DNA from 2 places in the Actinoplanes digitatis genome. Region 2 is predicted to be linked to the other one. Evidence: riboswitches for the same ligand, from Rfam matches in the RefSeq annotation. Region 2 holds a riboswitch; the other holds the start of a gene.
The links. Region 2 has a riboswitch for S-adenosylhomocysteine ahead of ahcY (adenosylhomocysteinase). Riboswitches for the same ligand answer to the same signal wherever they lie in the genome.

Region 1: it holds a riboswitch for S-adenosylhomocysteine, as region 2 does, so the genes downstream of both, metH (methionine synthase) here and ahcY (adenosylhomocysteinase) in region 2, are expected to answer to the same signal.

The regions. Positions count from the first base shown of each region.
Region 1 covers NZ_JACHNH010000001.1:5,549,256-5,556,480, reverse strand. The annotation lists gene BJ971_RS24455 (dodecin) at 1-99, shown strand, start outside; gene BJ971_RS41545 (CDGSH iron-sulfur domain-containing protein) at 134-1,075, shown strand; gene metH (methionine synthase) at 1,060-4,635, opposite strand; S-adenosyl-L-homocysteine riboswitch at 4,694-4,768, opposite strand; gene BJ971_RS24440 (response regulator) at 4,805-5,497, opposite strand; gene BJ971_RS24435 (sensor histidine kinase) at 5,494-6,675, opposite strand; gene BJ971_RS24430 (ABC transporter ATP-binding protein) at 6,811-7,225, shown strand, end outside.
Region 2 covers NZ_JACHNH010000001.1:8,225,681-8,232,905, reverse strand. The annotation lists gene BJ971_RS36500 (LutC/YkgG family protein) at 1-218, shown strand, start outside; gene BJ971_RS36495 (L-fucose/L-arabinose isomerase family protein) at 215-1,636, shown strand; gene BJ971_RS36490 (aspartate/glutamate racemase family protein) at 1,659-2,297, shown strand; gene ahcY (adenosylhomocysteinase) at 2,314-3,774, opposite strand; S-adenosyl-L-homocysteine riboswitch at 3,792-3,871, opposite strand; gene BJ971_RS36480 (YciI family protein) at 4,020-4,343, shown strand; gene BJ971_RS36475 (RNA polymerase sigma factor) at 4,348-5,535, shown strand; gene BJ971_RS36470 (M48 family metallopeptidase) at 5,678-6,853, shown strand; gene def (peptide deformylase) at 6,935-7,225, shown strand, end outside.

The DNA.
Region 1 (7,225 bases), 2.7 Mb from region 2:
TGGTTCGAGGTGACCGAGATCCGCGGTCACCTGGAGAACGGCGAGATCGGCCACGTCCAGGTCACGATGAAGGTCGGCTTCCGGCTCGACGAGGTCTAGCCGGGCTGTTGTACCCTCGCGTAATGGTGATTACATGATTACGCCATCGATTCGGATCACCGAGGACGGGCCGTACCGGGTCGAGGGTGAGGTGTCGATCCGGGACACCGACGGCACCGAGCTACGCACCGAGGGGATCTGGCATCTGTGCCGGTGCGGCGGGTCACGCAACAAGCCGTTCTGCGACTCGACACACGGGCTGAAGGGCTGGACCGGGCCGGAGACCGCCGACCGCGGCGGCGACGAGCCCGCCGAGGGCCCGCCGTCGATCACCCCGACGGTGGACGGCCCCTATGAGGTGTGCGGCGCGATCCGGCTCCTCGGCGCGGACGGCGAGCCCTACGCCGCGCGGGGGCGGCAGTGGTTGTGCCGGTGCGGGCACTCCCGCAACAAGCCCTACTGCGACGGCTCGCACCGCTACGCCGGCTTCCGCGATCCGCTGCCGCCCGAGCTGGAGAACACCCCTACCGTGTACGCCTGGCTGGGCGGCCGCGAGGCCCTCGAACGGCTGACCACCGCGTTCTACGACGGCATCCTGAACGAGCCCGACGACCTGCTCGAGCCGGTCTTCCGCGGGATGGACCCCGAACACCCCAAGCACGTCGCCGCCTGGCTGGGCGAGACCTTCGGCGGGCCGGCCGACTACACCGCCCACCACGGCGGCTACGAGCACATGGTGGCGGCGCACCGCGGCCGCGCACTGACCGAGGAGCAACGGCAGCGCTGGGTGAGCCGGCTGGCCCGCACGGCCGACGAGGTGCTGCTGCCGGACGACCCGGACGTACGCCAGGCGTTCCTGTCCTATCTCGAGTGGGGCTCGCGGATCGCCCTGTTCAACAGCCAACCCGGCGTCGAGGTGATCGCGCACGCGCCCGTACCGAAATGGGGTTGGGGTAACGCGGCGCCCTATGTGCCGCAGCCCTGGGACGACCCCGAGGCTGCGGCCAAGGGCCGCGCCGGTCAGGACGGTTCGTAGGCCAGGTTCGGCCGCAGCCACCGCTCGACGTCGGCGACGGGCATGCCGCGGCGGGCCGCGTAGTCCTCGACCTGGTCCCGGCCGATGCGGCCCACCGTGAAGTACTTCGCCGCCGGGTTGGCGAAGATCAGGCCGCTGACGCTGGCGGCCGGCGTCATCGCGAAGGACTCGGTGAGCGCCAGGCCGAGCGCGTCCGCGTCCAGCAGGTCGAAGAGCTCCCGCTTCTCGCTGTGGTCCGGGCAGGCCGGGTAGCCGAGCGCCGGCCGGATGCCGCGGAAGCGCTCCGCGTGCAGGTCGGCCAGCGCCGGCTCGGCGTCCGGCTCGAACCAGTCGCGGCGGGCACGCAGGTGGATGTACTCGGCGAACGCCTCGGCGAGGCGGTCGGCCAGCGCCTTGACCATGATCGCGCGGTAGTCGTCCTGCTGGGCCTCGTACTGCGCGGCCAGGGTCTCCGCGCCGTGGATGGTCACCGCGAAGCCGCCCAGGTGGTCGCCGCGCGGCGCGACGTAGTCGGCAAGGCAGCGGTTGGCGCGGCCGTCCGGCTTGACCGTCTGCTGGCGCAGCATCGGCAGGCGCACCCCGTTCTCCAGGACGATGTCGTCGCCCTCGGTGCCCGCGGGCCAGTAGCCGTACACGCCCCGCGCCTGGAACGACCCGTTCTCGATGATCTCGTCGAGCAGGGTGTTCGCGTCGTCGTACAGCTCGCGGGCGACCGGCTGCTCCAGGATCGCCGGGAACTTGCCCTTGAGCTCCCAGGCCAGGAACAGGAACTGCCAGTCGATCAGCTCGCGCAGCGCGGGCAGGCCCGGCTCGACCGTGCGCAGGCCGGTGAACACCGGCGTCGGCAGCTCGCCGAAGCCGACCTCCTCGCGGTTGGCCCGGGCCTGGTCCAGGGCCAGCATCGGCTGGGAGTGCCGGTTGGCGTGCGCCTCGCGCAGCCGCTGCTGCTCCAGGCGGTTGGCGGTGTCCAGCCGCTCGGCGCGCTCGTCGTCGAGCAGGTCGGAGACCACGCCGACGACCCGCGACGCGTCGAGCACGTGCACGGTCGGTCCGTCGTACGCGGGGGCGATCCGCACGGCGGTGTGCTGGCGCGAGGTCGTGGCCCCGCCGATCAGCAGCGGCAGCTTCAGGCCGCGACGCTGCATCTCGGCGGCCACCGCGACCATCTCGTCCAGCGACGGGGTGATCAGCCCGGAGAGCCCGATCGCGTCGGCGCTCTCGGCGACGGCCACGTCAAGGATCTTCGCGGCCGGCACCATCACGCCCAGGTCGATGACCTCGTAGTTGTTGCAGCCCAGCACCACGCCGACGATGTTCTTGCCGATGTCGTGCACGTCGCCCTTGACGGTCGCGAGCACGACCCGGCCCTGGCCGCGGCCCGGGTCGACCCGGCCCTCGAGGCGGGCCTGCTCCTTCTCCGCCTCCATGAACGGCTCGAGGTAGGCGACCGAGCGCTTCATCACCCGGGCGCTCTTGACCACCTGCGGCAGGAACATCTTGCCGGCGCCGAACAGGTCGCCGACGATCTTCATGCCGTCCATCAGCGGGCCCTCGATCACCTCGAGGGGCCGGGCCAGCCCGCGGCGTGCCTCCTCGGTGTCCTCCTCGATGAAGTCGACGATGCCGTGCACCAGCGCGTGCGACAGCCGCTGCGCCACCGGCGCCTCGCGCCAGGACAGGTCGATCTCGCGCTTGGTGCCGGAACCGGTCACGGTCGAGGCGAAGGTGACGAGGCGGTCGGTGGCGTCGGCGCGCCGGTCGAAGATCACGTCCTCGACCAGTTCGAGCAGGTCCGCGGGGATGTCGGCGTACACCGCGAGCTGGCCGGCGTTGACGATGCCCATGTCGAGCCCGGCGCGGACCGCGTGCAGCAGGAACGCCGAGTGCATGGCCTCGCGGACCACGTCGTTGCCGCGGAAGGAGAAGGACAGGTTCGAGATACCGCCACTGGTACGGGCGCCCGGGCAGCGCGCCTTGATCAGGGGCAGGGCGTCGATGAACGCCTTCGCGTACCCGTTGTGCTCGGCGATGCCGGTGGCGACCGCGAGCACGTTCGGGTCGAAGATGATGTCCTCCGGCGCGAAGCCGGCCCGCTCCACGAGCAGGTCGTACGCCCGGCCGCAGATCGACACCTTGCGTTCGGTCGTGTCCGCCTGGCCCTGCTCGTCGAAGGCCATCACCACCACGCCGGCGCCGTAGTCGCGGATCCGGCGTGCCTGCGCCAGGAACGGCTCCTCGCCCTCCTTGAGGCTGATCGAGTTGACCACGCCCTTGCCCTGCACGCACTTGAGGCCGGCCTCGAGGACCGTCCACCGCGAGCTGTCGATCATCACCGGGATCCGGGCCACCTCCGGCTCGGTGGCGATCAGGTTGAGGAACGTCGTCATCGCCTGCTCGCTGTCGAGCAGGTCGGCGTCCATGTTCACGTCGAGCAGGTTGGCGCCGCCGCGGACCTGCTCCAGGGCGACGTCGACCGCGCCCTGGTAGTCGTCCGCCTCGACGAGCCGGCGGAACCGGGCCGAGCCGGTGACGTTCGTGCGCTCGCCGATCATCACGAATCCGGTGTCCGGCCCGATCGCGAACGGCTCCAGCCCGCTGAACCGGGTGGCCCCGGTCGGGGCGGCGATCGCTCGCGGCGCCGTCGCTCGCACCGCGTCGGCGATCCGGGCGATGTGCTCCGGCGAGGTGCCGCAGCAGCCGCCGACGATGTTGACCAGGCCGGACGCGGCGAACTCGGCGACCAGGGCGGCGGTCTCGTCCGGCGTCTGGTCGTAGCCGCCGAACGCGTTCGGCAGGCCGGCGTTGGGGTGGCACGCCACGTACGCGCCGGCGACCTTGGCGAGCTCGGCGACGTGCGGGCGCATCTCGGCCGCGCCGAGCGAGCAGTTCACGCCGACGACGAGCGGCTCGGCCCGCTCGATCGAGCGCCAGAACGCCTCGACGGTCTGCCCGGACAGGGTCCGGCCGCTGAGGTCGACGATCGTGACGGAGATCCAGAGCGGCAGGTGCGGCGCGACCTCCCGGGCCGCGGCGATCGCCGCCTTCGCATTCAGCGTATCGAAGATCGTCTCGATCAGCAGCAGGTCGACGCCGCCCTCGGCAAGGGCGGAGATCTGCTCCGCGTACGCCGCGCGCACCTGATCGAAGTCGACGGCGCGGTAGGCCGGGTCCTCGACCCGGGGCGACAGCGACAGCGTCACGTTCAGCGGCCCGATCGAGCCGGCGACGAACCGCCCGCCGAACTCGTCCGCCGCCTGCCGGGCCAGCCGCGCACCCTGCACGTTCATGTCGCGGACCAGGGACTCCAGGCCGTAGTCGGCCTGCCCGATGCTCGTCGCGGTGAAGGTATTTGTGGTGGTGATGTCGGCGCCGGCGGCGAGATACTGCCGGTGCACGTCCAGGATCAGGTCGGGGCGGGTCAGGTTCAGCAGGTCCGGGTCGCCGGTGACGTCCCGCGGGTGGTCGACGATCAGGTCGCCCCGGTAGTCCGCGGGGGTGAGTCGTGCGCCCTGGAGCATCGTGCCCCAGGCGCCGTCCAGCACCAGGACGCGCTCGTCCAGCAGCCGCCGCAGCGACGCTTCAGTGTCCCGACTTGACGTGTTCAACCAGCCACCTCCGGAATCGGAGGCGCCCTTGTCGAAGAATTCAGGCCGAGCGTGGCGGGTCCAGCCCGTCGCAGCGCCCCTCGACCTGACAACCGAGGATACCCGAAGCCGGGCGGCGGGCCGGTCAGCCGGTCGCCGCGGGTCCGCGTCGCCCGGGCACGATCAGGCCCGACTCGTACGCGACGACGACGGCCTGCGTGCGGTCCCGGAGCCCGAGCTTGCCCAGCACCCGGCTCACGTGCGTCTTCACCGTCTCCTCGCCGACCACCAGGCGGGCCGCGATCTCCGGGTTCGAGAGCCCCTCGGCGATCAGGCACAGCACCTCGGTCTCCCGGGGCGTCAGCGCGCCGAGTCCCGCACCGTCCGGCGCGCGACGCTGCCGGCGCAGCCGGGCGAACTCCTCCACCAGCCGGCGGGTGATGGCCGGCGCGAGCAGCGCCTCGCCCGCCGCCACCACCCGCACCGCGTCGAACAGCCGCTCGGCGGTGACGTCCTTGAGCAGGAAGCCGCTCGCGCCGGCGGCCAGCGCGTCGTAGACGTGTTCGTCCAGGTCGAACGTGGTGAGGATGAGGATGCGCGGCCCGTGCTCGCCGGACTCCGCCAGGATGCGGCGGGTCGCCTCGATCCCGTCGAGCACCGGCATCCGGACGTCCATGAGCACCAGGTCCGGGCGGTGTTCCCGGCACACCGCCACCGCGTCCTCGCCGTCGAGCGCGGTGGCGACCACGCTGAAGTCGGCCTGCGTGGCGAGCAGGGCCGCGAATGCCGTGCGCACCACGTCGTGATCATCGACGACGACGATCCGGATGGGGCTCATTCCTCGCCCCCGGTTGTCGGCAGGACGGCCTCGATGAGGAAGCCGCCGATCGGCGCCGGCCCCGCGGTGAGGCTGCCGCCGACCATGGCGGCGCGCTCGCGCATGCCGGTCAGGCCGTGCCCGCCCGGGCCGGGCGTCCGGCCGGCGGGCGGCGGCCCGGGACCATTGTCGCGTACCCGCAGCAGCAGGGTGCCGGGCCGGTAGTGCAGCTCGACGTCGACGGCGGCGCCGGCCGCGTGCCGGCGCGCGTTGGTCAGCGCCTCCTGCACGATCCGGTACGCGACGAGCTCGATGCCCGGGTCCAGCGGGACGACGCCGCCGTGCACGATCAGCCGGGTGCTGCCGGCCGACAGGTCGCGCGCCTCGTCCAGCAGGCCGTTGAGCTGGTGCAGGCCGGGCTGCGGCCGGCGGGTGACCTCGGTGCCGGCGTCCTCGCGCAGGACACCCAGCAGGCGGCGCATCTCGGTCAGCGCCGCCCGGGCGGTCTCGCCGATCGCGACGAGCCGCCGGGCGCCCTCGGCCGGCATGCCCGGGGTGGTCAGCCGGGCGGCGTCGGACTGCACCGCGATCATCGAGATGTGGTGGGCCACGACGTCGTGCAGCTCCCGGGCGATGCGGGCCCGCTCGCCCCGGGCCACGTGCTCCATCAGGGTGTCGGCGATGGCCCGGTCGGTGGCCTCGTGCCGGGCGGTGGCCGCGCCGGCCCGCCGGGCGGTGCCGGCGACCGCCGCGACGGCGGTCACCGCCAGCATGGCGATCGACGGCGTGCGCCCGCCGGCCGCCATGGCGACGCCGGGCGCGGCGGCGTAGGCCACGAACGGCACGATCAGCACGCCGGCCGTACGGACGTGGCCCTGCCGGCCGAGGACGTAGCAGGCGACCCCGAGCGCGACCAGCACGGCGACCGTGGGCGGGTAGCCGATCAGCGGGCTGATCAGGCACACCGCCGCGATCAGCACGGCCGACACCACGGGCATCGCCCGCACGAGCGCGATCGGCGCCGTCGCGGCAAGGGCCAGCAGGGCGCCCAGCGGCCGGGTCAGCGGCTGCCCGGCCTCGCGGACCGCCACCTCGACCAGCGCGGCGCAGCCGAGCACGGCGGCGAGCAGGTACGGCCAGTAGGCCGGCTCGAGCATCCGGCGGTAGCCCGGGACGGGGTTCTCCTGGGTGGGCCGCACGTCAACCATTGTGACCGCACCCCCGGCGCGCCGTCGTCCCCCGGCGCAGGGGGCCGCGGCTCCCTCGCGCGGGGGAGCCAGAACCGCTCCGCGGCGTGACGACCGCGGGCCCGTCCGGCTCCTAGCCTGCTAACCATGCCACCAACCATCGAGGTAAGCGGCGTGCGCAAGCATTTCCGCAGCACCGTCGCCGTCGACGGCCTGACCTTCACCGTCCGCCCGGGGGAGGTGACCGGGTTCGTCGGGCCCAACGGCGCCGGCAAGTCCACCACCATGCGGATCATCCTCGGCCTCGACGCGCCGGACGAGGGCGAGGCGCTGATCGACGGGCAGCCGTACCGCAGCTTGCGCACCCCGCTGCTCCAGGTCGGCGCGCTGCTGGACGCCGCAGCCGTGCACCCCGGCCGCAAGGCCCGCGACCACCTGCTGTGGCTCGCGCACAGCAACGGGATTCCGCGGCGGCGCGTCGGCGAGGTCCTCGACCAGGTCGGGCTCGCCTCGGCCGCCGGCCGCCGGGCCGGCGGCTACTCCCTGGGCATGCAGCAGCGGC
Region 2 (7,225 bases):
GCCGGATCATCTCGCTCCTGCCCGACCTGCACATCTGCGTGGTCCGCGCGGACCAGGTGGTGGCCTCGGTGCCGGAAGCCTTAGCCCGGCTCGACCCGCGCCGGCCGCTCACCTGGATCAGCGGCCCGTCCGCGACCAGCGACATCGAACTCAACCGCGTCGAGGGCGTACACGGCCCGCGCCGCCTGCACGTCATCCTCACGGAGGCCGGCAAATGATCGAACTATTACCCGAGCGGAGGCGCCGCCGTACCCGCATCGGCCTGGTCGCCGGCGGGCTCGGCACGTACTGGCCGCAGTTCCCCGGCCTGTTGCCGCAGTTGCAGGAGTCCGCCCGCTACGTCTCGCAGCGGCTGAAGGACATGGACGCCGAGGTGACCGACGTCGGCTTCATCTCGGACGCGCAGGAGGGCGCGGCCGCGGCCGAGGAGCTGCGGCGGGCGGACTGCGACCTCATCGTGCTGTTCCTGACGACGTACCTGACCGCGTCGATGGTGCTGCCGATCGCCCGGCGGGCGAACACGCCGGTGCTGGTCATCGACCTGCAACCGACCGAGAAGATGGATCACGCGTCGTTCGACACCGGCGCCTGGCTGGCGTACTGCGGGCAGTGCCCGGTGCCCGAGATGGGCAACACGTTCCGCCGGGCCGGCATCGAATTCCGGTCGGTCTCCGGCTGGCTGCGGCAGGAGTCGGCCTGGCGGCGGATCGGGCGGTGGATCCGCGCCGCGCACGTCCGCGCGGCGCTGCGGCACGCGCGGCACGGCCTCATGGGCCACCTGTACCCGGGGATGCTCGACGTCTCGACCGACCTGACGCTGCTGCCGGCGACGTTCGGCTCGCACGTCGAGGTGCTCGAGTTCGACGACCTGCGGCAGCGGGTCGAGAAGGTCACCGAACCGGAGATCAAGGCGCGGGTTGACCTGGCCCGGGAGGTCTTCACCCTCGACGAGACGGTGCGGGAGGAGGACTTCGCCTGGGGCGCGACGGTCTCGGTGGCGCTGGACCGGCTGGTGGAGGACTTCGAGCTGGACAGCCTCGCCTACTACCACCGCGGGCTCGACGGCGAGCAGCACGAGCGGCTCGCCGCGGGGATGATCCTCGGGGCGTCGCTGCTCACCGCCCGGGGCATACCGGCCTCCGGCGAGTACGAGCTGCGTACGACGGTGGCGCAGCTGGCGACGCAGGCCGCCGGGGCCGGTGGCACGTTCTGCGAGCTCCAGGCGCTGAACTTCGAGGACGACGTGGTGGAGATGGGCCACGACGGCCCGGCGCACCTGGCGCTCGGCGCCCGGGACCCGCTGCTGCGCGGCCTCGGCGTCTTCCACGGCAAGCGCGGCTGGGGCGTCAGCGTCGAGGCCGACGTGCGGCCCGGCCCGGTCACGCTGCTGGGGCTCGGCCAGGACCGGGACGGCTCGCTGTCGTTCATCGCCGCCGAGGGCGCGGTCGTGCCGGGGCCGCTGCTGGCGATCGGCAACACGACGAGCCGGGTCGACTTCGGCCGCGACCCGGGCGAGTGGGTGGACGACTGGAGCGCCTCCGGGGTCGGCCACCACTGGTCGCTGTCGCTGGACCACCGCGCGGCGGACTACCGGGCGGCCGCGAGCCTGCTGGGCATCGAGTTCCGCCAGGTCTGACGCGGTGCGGCAGACTTGCGGCGTGACCACCATCGGGTTCCTGCACACCGCCGAAGCGCACGTGCCCACCTTCCGCGGCCTGGTCGCGGAGCTGGCGCCGGGCGTGCGCGACCTGCATGTCGTCGACGAGCGGCTGCTGGCCGACGCCGCGGCGCCCGGCGTCGATTCCCGGATCGCCGAGCGGCTGCGCTCGCTTGCCGACTCCGGGGCGGACCTGGTGGTGTGCACGTGCTCGACGATCGGCGGGCAGACGGAACGGGTCGGCGCCGGGGTGCCGGTGCTGCGGCTGGACCGCCCGATGGCCGAGGCGGCCGTCGCGATCGGCGGGCGCATCGCCGTTGTCGCCACGGTGGAGTCGACGCTCGCGCCGACCCGCGCGCTCCTGCTGGAGTGCGCGGCGGGCCCGGTGGAGATCGTGGACGCGCCCTGCCTGGACGCCTGGGCGCTCTTCGCGGCCGGCGACCTGGCGGGCTACGCGCGGCGGGTGGCGGCGCACTGCCGCGGCCTCACCGCGGACGTGATCGTCCTGGCGCAGGCCAGCATGGCGCCCGCGGCCGATCTCCTTGCCGACCTGCCGACACCGGTCCTGACCAGCCCGCGGACGGCGGTCCTGCGCGCGGCGGCGGCACTGAAAGACCCAGGTCACCCGGGTTCCGGGTGACCTGGGCCGCGGTGGATCAGTAGCGGTAGTGGTCCGGCTTGAACGGGCCCTCGACCGCGACGCCGAGGTACTCGGCCTGCCGCTTGGTCAGCTCGGTCAGCCGCACGCCCAGCGCGTCGAGGTGCAGGCGGGCCACCTTCTCGTCCAGGTGCTTCGGGAGCACGTAGACCTGCTTCTCGTACTCGCCCGGCTTGACCCAGAGCTCGATCTGCGCGATGACCTGGTTGCTGAACGAGTTGGACATCACGAAGCTCGGGTGCCCGGTGGCGTTGCCCAGGTTCATCAGGCGGCCCTCGGAGAGCACGAGGATCGCGTGCCCGTCCGGGAAGTGCCACTCGTGCACCTGCGGCTTGACCTCGACCTTCTTGATGCCCTCGACCTTGGCCAGCCCGGCCATGTCGATCTCGTCGTCGAAGTGGCCGACGTTGCCGACGATCGCGTTGTGCTTCATCTTGGCCATGTGGTCGACGGTGATGATGTCCGTGCCGCCGGTGGTGGTGATGAAAATGTCGGCCTGGGAGACCACGTCCTCGAGCCGCACGACCTGCATGCCGTCCATCGCCGCCTGCAACGCGCAGATCGGGTCGATCTCGGTCACCACGACGCGGGCGCCCTGGCCGCGCAGCGTCTCGGCCGAGCCCTTGCCGACGTCGCCGTAGCCGCAGACCACGGCGAGCTTGCCGCCCAGCATGACGTCGGTGGCGCGGTTGAGGCCGTCGACGAGCGAGTGGCGGATGCCGTACTTGTTGTCGAACTTGCTCTTGGTGACCGCGTCGTTGACGTTGATCGCCGGGAAGAGCAGCTCGCCGGTCTTGGCGAACTTGTAGAGCCGGGCCACGCCCGTGGTGGTCTCCTCGGTGACGCCGCGGATCTCGGCGGCGATCTTGGTGAAGCGCCCGCTGTCCGAGGCCAGGCTGCGGCGCAGCGTGTCGAGGATGATCGTGTATTCGTGGTTGTCCTCGGCGGTCGTCGCGGGGACCGCGCCGGCCTTCTCGAACTCGACGCCCTTGTGCACCAGCAGGGTGGCGTCGCCGCCGTCGTCCAGGATCATGTTCGGGCCGAGGCCGTCACCGAAGTCGAACAGCTGCTCGGTGCACCACCAGTACTCCTCGAGCGTCTCGCCCTTCCAGGCGAAGACCGGGGTGCCGGTGGGCGCCTCGACCGTGCCCTCGGGGCCGACGACGATCGCCGCGGCGGCCTCGTCCTGCGTCGAGAAGATGTTGCAGGAGACCCAGCGCACCTGCGCGCCGAGCGCGACGAGCGTCTCGATCAGCACGGCGGTCTGGATGGTCATGTGCAGCGAGCCGGCGATGCGCGCGCCGCGCAGCGGCTGAGCCTGCGCGTACTCGGCGCGGATGGCCATGAGGCCCGGCATCTCGTGCTCGGCGAGGCGCATCTGGTGCCGGCCGAAGCCGGCCAGGGACAGGTCGGCGACGGCGAAGTCGAGACCGTTGATCCGCTGAAGTCGATCGGACATGAAGAAGGGCACCCCCTCTTAAGGAGGCGCCCTTACGTCTTTTGGCCCGCGGCCGAGCGTGGCGGACAAGGAGTCCGTCGCAGCGCCTCTCGACCGGGTCCCGCCATCATAACGTCGGCGTCTCATGATCGCCTCTCCCCGTCGGCCGTCGGGGACGATGGTGAGCCGCGACACATCGAGAGTTGTCCGGAACCCCGTCGCCCGTTCGTCACGGTGCTGAGATCACGAAACAAGGGAGCGCTGAGATGAAGTACATGATGTTCGTCTGCACCGACACCGAGCCGGAGGCCGACGAGTCCCAGGTGCCCGACATCCACGCGTGGGTGGCGGAGAACGACGCGGCGGGGCGCCGGTTGCAGGGCAACGAGCTCGCCTCGCCGGCCGCGGCCACCACGGTCCGGGTACGCGGCGGCGAACTGCTCCTCTCCGACGGGCCGTTCGCCGAGACCAAGGAGGTGATCGTGGGCTTCGACATCCTCGAGTGCGCCGACCTGGACGAGGCGATCGAGATCGCCCGGGCACACCCGATGGCCTGGAACGGCCGCGTCGAGCTGCGCCCGTTCGCGTGACGCGATGAGCGCCGGGCGGGCGGTCGCCGAGGCGGGCGCGGAGGCGCGCCCGCGGATCGTCGCCGCGTTGATCCGGATCACCGGCGACTGGACCCTGGCGGAGGACTGCGCACAGGAGGCGCTGGCGCTCGCCCTGGAACGCTGGCCGCGGGACGGGGTGCCGGCGAACCCGGGCGGGTGGCTGATGACGGTCGCGCGCAACCGCGCGATCGACGTGCTGCGGCGCGCGACCGTCGAACGCCGCAAGCTCGAGGAGCTGGCGCGGCTGTCGCCCGCGCCCGAGGCGGCGGCGGGGGAGGGCGTGGTGGACGACCGGTTGCGGCTGATCTTCACCTGCTGCCATCCCGCGCTGCCGCTCGAGGCGCGGGTCGCGCTGACGCTGCGGACCATCGCCGGCGTGCCGACCGGCGACATCGCGCGGGCCTTCCTTGTCACCGAGTCCACCATGACCCGGCGGCTGACCCGGGCGAAGACGAGGATCGCCGACGCTGGCATCCCGTACCGGGTGCCGGCCGGCGCCGCGCTGACCGAGCGGCTGCCCGGCGTGCTTGCGGTGCTCTACCTGCTTTTCACCCGGGGCTACGACGCGGACGGCGAGCCCGCCTTCGCGGAGGAGGCGATCCGGCTCGCCCGGCTGCTGGACCGGCTCATGCCCGGCGATCCGGAGATCCGGGCGCTGCTGGCGCTGTTCCTGCTCCAGCACTCGCGCCGCGCCGCGCGGCGCGACGACGCGGGCGAGCTGCGCACGCTGGACCGGCAGGACCGGTCCCGCTGGGATCACGCGGCCATCGCCGAGGCGCTCGCGCTGCTGCCGGCCACGGGCGGCCAGTACGCGCTACAGGCGCGGATCGCCGCCTGCCACGTCCGCGACCCGGCCGACTGGCCGGCGATCGCCGCGCTCTACGACGAGCTGGCGCGGCTGCTGCCCTCGCCGGTGGTCGCGCTGAACCGGGCGGTGGCGCACGGGTACGCGCACGGCCCGGACGCCGGGCTCGTGCTGCTCGCCGAGGCCCGCGCCGGCGGCGCTCTGGACGGGTACCCGTACGCGGTGGCCGCCGAGGCCGACCTGACCGCACGCGCGGGCCGCGCCGACCGCGCCGTGGTCCTCTTCGAACAGGCGGCCGCGGCGGCACACTCCGAGCCGGAGCGGCGGGCCCTGCTCGCCCGCGCCGAGGAACTGACCGCACGGTGACGTCGTCACGACACTCGGTGCCCGAGTCGGCCGAAAGTCTGACCTGAAAGCGCGGAAGTCCCGCTCCGAGCCGATGTGCCCGGGACTCCTTGACCCGCAGGCTTTTGCTTGGAGCAGGAGACCGAGTCACGGAGGGGAACCCATGACGATCGACGATGAGAATCGGCCGGCCCGGCAACGGATCACGCTGACCGATATCAGCTCCCGAGCCTGGGAACACCCCGCCGACCGCGGCGCGCTCACCGCCCTGCGCGAGCTGCGCGGCTTCGACGACATCGTGCGGGCCTTCTTCGGCATGTGGAACGAGCGCGGTTTCCGGCTCTCGTACCTGGCCGGCTCGATCCGCGTCGACCACCGCCAGTACCCGCGGGTGCACCAGCGCTTCGTCGAGGCCGCGACCACCATCGACGTGGCCGAGCTGCCCGAGCTGTACGTCTCGCAGTCCCCGATGATCAATGGCCAGGCGATCGGCATGGACAAGCCGTTCATCGTCATCACCACGGGCGCGGTCGAGAAGCTCGACGACGAGGAGCTGCGCGCCCTGCTCGGCCACGAGATCGGCCACGTGCGCAGCGGCCACGCGGTCTACAAGACGATCATGATGATCCTGACCAGGTGGGCGGCGAACGTCAGCTGGCTACCGATCGGCGCGATCACGCTGCGGGCGATCATCGCGGCGATGTACGAGTGGTGGCGCAAGGCCGAGCTGTCGGCGGACCGCGCGGGCCTGCTCGCCGGCCAGGACCCGGCCGCCTCGACCCGCCTGCTGATGAAGCTCGCGGGCGGCGGCGACCTGTCCCAGATCGACACGGCGGCCTTCCTGGAGCAGGCGGCCGAGTACCAGGGCGGCGGCGACCTCCGCGACAGCATCCACAAGATCGGCATGACGGCGTGGAGCAGCCACCCGGTGCCGGTCGCCCGCGCGGCCGAGCTGCGCCGCTGGATCGACTCGGGCGAGTACGGCCGCATCCTCGGCGGCGACTTCCCGCGCCGCGACTCGGACGGCAACGCGTCGGTCTCGGGCGACGTGAAGGCGGCGGCGGGTCACTACCGGGAGGCCTTCGAGAACTCGCCGGACCCGCTGGTCACGCTGCTCCGCCGGTTCGGCGGCGGCGCGGCCGACCTGGGCGGCTGGGCCGGTGCGCAGACCGGGAAGGCGTGGGCCTGGGCGAGCACTGCCGCCGAGGCCGCCGGCCGGGCGGCCCGCCGGGAGAGCCGGCCCGCCGACCGCCCCGGTGACGGCCCGGCCGACGGTGCCGACAGCGGCAACGGTGGCAACGGCGGCAACGGCTCGGCCGGGGAGAATCCGCCGGCCTGATTGACCGTCGCCCGCGCTTCCGGCCCCCATGGAAGCGCGGGCGACTTCGTGTCCGGGCGCCGTGGGTCTTAAAATCGCGGGGTGCAGACCCGCGCCGGAACCCCGCGACCCATCACCCGCTACGGCAACCCCGTGCTGCATCGGCGGTGCGCCGAGGTGACCGTCTTCGACGACGATCTGCGGCAGCTCGTCGCCGACATGTTCGCGTCGATGGCCGCCGCCGAGGGCGTCGGGCTCGCCGCCAACCAGATCGGCGTCGACGCCCGGGTGTTCGTCGTCGACTGCCCCGACGCGACCGATGCCCACGTCGTCGCCCATGTCGTCAACCCCGTGCTGCACCTGCCCGAGGGCCGCGACCTCGAGGTCGACAGC